2 regions of the Aliiglaciecola litoralis genome follow, and region 2 is predicted to be linked to the other one. Evidence: predicted binding sites of a transcription regulator. Region 2 holds the regulator's gene; the other holds the start of a gene.
What was found. Region 2 encodes FliA, which starts transcription of late flagellar genes. Its sites were predicted from a motif close to CTAAAGNTNNNNNNNNNNNNGCCGATA; they were not measured.
Positions count from the first base shown of each region.

Region 1: ABD036_RS11010 (flagellin N-terminal helical domain-containing protein) is a predicted target of FliA. The motif match lies at 742-768, and genes of this name have one in related genera.

Region 1 is NZ_BAAAFD010000005.1:260,956-263,165, forward strand. Features, by position in the region: gene ABD036_RS11005 (hypothetical protein) at 1-170, opposite strand, end outside; gene ABD036_RS11010 (flagellin N-terminal helical domain-containing protein) at 898-1,722, shown strand; gene ABD036_RS11015 (flagellin N-terminal helical domain-containing protein) at 2,087-2,210, shown strand, end outside.
Region 2 is NZ_BAAAFD010000007.1:84,321-86,530, forward strand. Features, by position in the region: gene ABD036_RS12620 (protein phosphatase CheZ) at 1-386, opposite strand, end outside; gene cheY (chemotaxis response regulator CheY) at 422-805, opposite strand; gene ABD036_RS12630 (RNA polymerase sigma factor FliA) at 845-1,576, opposite strand; gene ABD036_RS12635 (MinD/ParA family protein) at 1,573-2,210, opposite strand, start outside.

The DNA of each region.
Region 1 (2,210 bases), on a different contig from region 2:
ATAATTTGTCCTTCGTAATTAAGTATCATTATTCGTACCGCACCATCAACCCCCATATGATCGGTGGCTTCACGATAACAGCAAATCAGTTGGCGGTTGTATTCACACAAATCAGTAAAGGCATTATGTTTGGGCGAAACTGTCAGTTTCTTGGTCCAGTGAAATTGCATATGTTCGATTAATTTCCAATAAAAAATACATTAAGCGTCAGTTAATTAGATTGCTAACCTGAACTCGGAGTAATACGTGCCTATCAATAACGCCCTTTTTACGCTTATCTGCGTTGCGTTTTCTAGCAATAGGCCAGCTATTACGTACGAAAACTCGCCTTGCTAATCGCAAAAATTGCATCATTGATGTGTGTTTTACAAGTTCGCTTTTATATATCCCCTCTAAAACTTTGAAATCGTTATGTAATATTTAATTTCTCGACACATCTTACCCCGAGTTCAGGTTAGGTAACCTGAACTCGGAGTAATACGTGCCTATCAATAACGCCCTTTTTACGCTTATCTGCGTTGCGTTTTCTAGCAATAGGCCAGCTATTACGTACGAAAACTCGCCTTGCTAATCGCAAAAATTGCATCATTGATGTGTGTTTTACAAGTTCGCTTTTATATATCCCCTCTAAAACTTTGAAATCGTTATGTAATATTTAATTTCTCGACACATCTTACCCCGAGTTCAGGTTAACTAATGCGGCAATAAATTGCCATTTGAATAAAAAACGGCAAATTTTTGTTAAAGGGATTTTAGGATCCGTCGATACCCTTACCTGAGAGAGCCAGTAACACCAACTTTTCTATTGATCAGTTGATGTTCTTGAATGTGTTTTTTAACCGCCGAGTTTTTTCGGTTGCCAGCGAAACGCTGGACTGAGAGTGTAGGAGATATCCCATGGGATTATTCGTCAATACCAACGTTTCGTCTTTAAATGCGCAACGTCAATTATTCGATTCATCAAACCGTTTAGGCACGTCTTTCGAGCGTTTGTCTTCTGGTTTCCGTATCAACCGTGCATCAGATGATGCTGCCGGTCTGCAAATCACCGATCGCTTGACCACTCAGGTCCAGGGTCTTAACCAAGCCGTACGTAACGCCAATGACGCGATTTCGCTAGCGCAAACCGCTGAAGGCGCGTTGGGTGAGGTAACAAACTCACTACAACGTATCCGTACGCTTGCAGTACAATCACAAAACGGTATCAACACTTCTGCTGACCGTTTAGCACTGCAAAAAGAAGTATCTGCCCTTAAAACTGAAATATCACGTATCTCAACGGATTCACAGTTTGCTGGCGTCGATATCCTAACCGGTGGCTTCTCAGCTGCTTTCTTAGTGGGCGCAAACGGCGGACAGACAATCTCTATCAACCTATCTCGTAGCGGTGGATATGGCGCGTCTGGTCTAGGTTTGACCAATACTTCTGTAGCAAATATTGCAGATGCATCTGCCACGTTGACGTCAATCACCGCTGCTATATCCACAGTTGGAGCTGTACGTGCCGACTTGGGTGCCTTGCAAAACCGTTTCCAATCTACCATCAGAAACTTAAGTAACATTTCAGAAAATGTTGCCGGTGCACGTGGTCGTATCCGAGATACTGACTTCGCCACAGAAACTGCAGAATTGACTAAAAACCAGATTATCCAACAAGCAAGTTTGACTGTTTTGTCGCAGGCTAATCAGCGTCCGCAGTCAGCACTTCAGCTTCTAGGGTAAAAAAATACGCTTGGGATATTAAAGCCAGGAGGTAGTGTTTCCTAATTTAATGGCCCAAAACGTAGAGAGCCCGCTCACTCTCTCCTAACGTAAGAGCGCTTAGCCGACTAATTTAGTCGGCTTTTTTCGTGGTTTAAGTTCATGATTTTAAAGGAAATAAAAATTTAGCTGAAAATTAGTCTAAAGGAAAAATTGGATCCGAACGATACAGGTTGCAAGAGCGATGTATATCTAAAAAATAAAATAAGTACACGCCATAAAAAATAGTGACGCACTAATAATAATAATAGCGCACGTTGATGCTCAAAGACCGGAAAAAATAAAAACAGGTCGAGCAGTTTGCAAAAATCGTTAGGAGAAAAAAATGTCTTTATTCGTCAACACGAACGTGTCGTCGTTGAATGCAAGGCGTCAGCTATTCACGTCGAACAACGAACTCAGCACTGCCTTTGAAAGGCTATCGTCTGGTTTTCGCATCAATAACGCAA
Region 2 (2,210 bases):
TGTCTGGACATCAGCTTTTTCCATTCAGGCAAGACTTTGGCAATACCAACATGCAGTTTTTCGGCGATGGGCATGCTCTTTTCTACCGCGTCCATCGTGGTATTGGCGGCCTGCTCAGTGGTCTCAATCACGTACATGAGACGACTTTGCGCGTCGGGGATATCTTCAATAGCAAGATTGGAAATGCGAGGATCGAGTTGAAACGTATTGAGCGAGTCATGAAGTTGCCGTGTGAGCTTGCCCACTTCAGCAAATAATTCAACAGAATTCGTCAAGGAAGCTTCCTCTAGCAATTCAGAGGCAGCTTGGTTATCTCCGGACTCAAGTAACTCGACTAATTTTTTAGCTTCGTCAAGAGACAACGGAGCTTTAGCAGAACCGGTCATTCAGACACTCCTAATTGGTTGTCATCGGGTGAGTCTTAACCCAGTCTCTCAAAAATTTTGTCTAGTTTTTCTTTCAATGTATTGGCGGTAAACGGTTTCACAACGTAGCCGTTGACACCGGCTTGTGCAGCCGCAACGATTTGTTCTTTCTTAGCCTCAGCCGTCACCATTAACACCGGTAAGTGTTTGAGGTTGTCATCTGCTCGTATCGCACGAAGCAAATCAATTCCCTGCATGCCAGGCATATTCCAGTCGGTAACGACAAAGTCAAAATCGCTCTGTTGTAGCATCGGCAATGCCGTGCTCCCGTCATCGGCTTCTTGTACATTAGTAAAACCAAGATCTTTAAGTAAATTCTTGATGATACGTCTCATTGTTGAAAAATCGTCAACAACGAGAATTTTCATATTTTTATCCAAAACTGCCTCCAATGAGGATTAAACCAAAATTATTATCTATTATTCTTCGTTTAGTCGCCAAGACTGCATTTTATTTTTCAGTTTTAGCATCGCCTGACTGTGGATTTGGCTGACTCTTGATTCACTGACCTCGAGCACTTCACCGATTTCCCGTAAATTTAATTCTTCATCATAATACAATGATAAAACAATTGCTTCTCGCTCTGGTAATGTAGTAATAGCATGCGCCAAGGCTTTTTGAAACGAACCTTGCAATAAATCTTGAAAAGGCGTGTCGCTGCCTTTCGTTTGTTCCGTGGTGATCACATCTTCAGTAATACCCAGATCTTCAATACCGATTATCTTTCCAGCGTTCACTTCATTGAGCATCTGATGGTAGTCTGTCAGAGACACTTCCAATTTTTCTGCTACGTCTACATCTCGTGCATCTCTGCCGGTCTCTTTTTCGACCTGGTTGATCGCCTCGGTAATAGCACGACCATTTTTGTGTACCGAGCGAGGTGTCCAATCGCCTTTGCGAATTTCATCCAGCATGGCACCGCGTATACGAATACCCGCGAATGTCTCAAAGCTGGCCCCCTTGGTACCATCGAAATTTCGTGCCGCTTCTAGCAAACCTATCATGCCAGATTGAATTAAGTCATCAACCAACACACTGGCAGGAAGTCGCGCTAGCAAATGATGCGCTATGCGTTTGACAAGTGAAGCATGCCTCTCTACCAATTGAGCCGTGTCGGCCTGTTGTTGATAAGCTGCAGCTTTTCTATTCACCCTTGACCACCAACCACTTTCTCGGCAATAAGTTGCTCTAGGAAAAACTCAAGGTGTCCACCTGGCTGATTTGGAATAGGCCAAGTCAGTGCTTTGTCGGCTAACCCTCTAATTGCTACTGCAGCAGGTGACGCAGGATATGCATCAACAATGGCTTTTTGTTTGCGTACCGATTTACGAATATTTTCGTCATAAGGAATAGTTGCCACCAGCTCCAAGGCCACATCTAAGAATCGATTGGTCACTTTAGATAGCTTGGCAAATAGTTCTTGCCCTTCTCGCATGTTGCGCACCATATTGGCGACAATTTTGAACTTGAACACACCGTGTTCACGATTCAGTAATTTAATCAACGCGTAAGCATCTGTGAGTGAGGTGGGTTCATCACAGACTACCATCATGATGTCTTGAGATGCGCGAGAAAAACTTAACACCATGTCAGAAATACCCGCAGCAGTATCCACTAACAGCACGTCAATATCAGCGCGCAGCTCACCAAATGCACGAATAAGTCCAGCGTGCTCTGTTTGGCTGAGTTCAGTCATTGATTGGGTACCGGAGGTTGCTGGTGCAATAAGGATCCCATGGGGCCCCATCACCAACACATCATCCAATGTGCATTCACCTGAAAGTA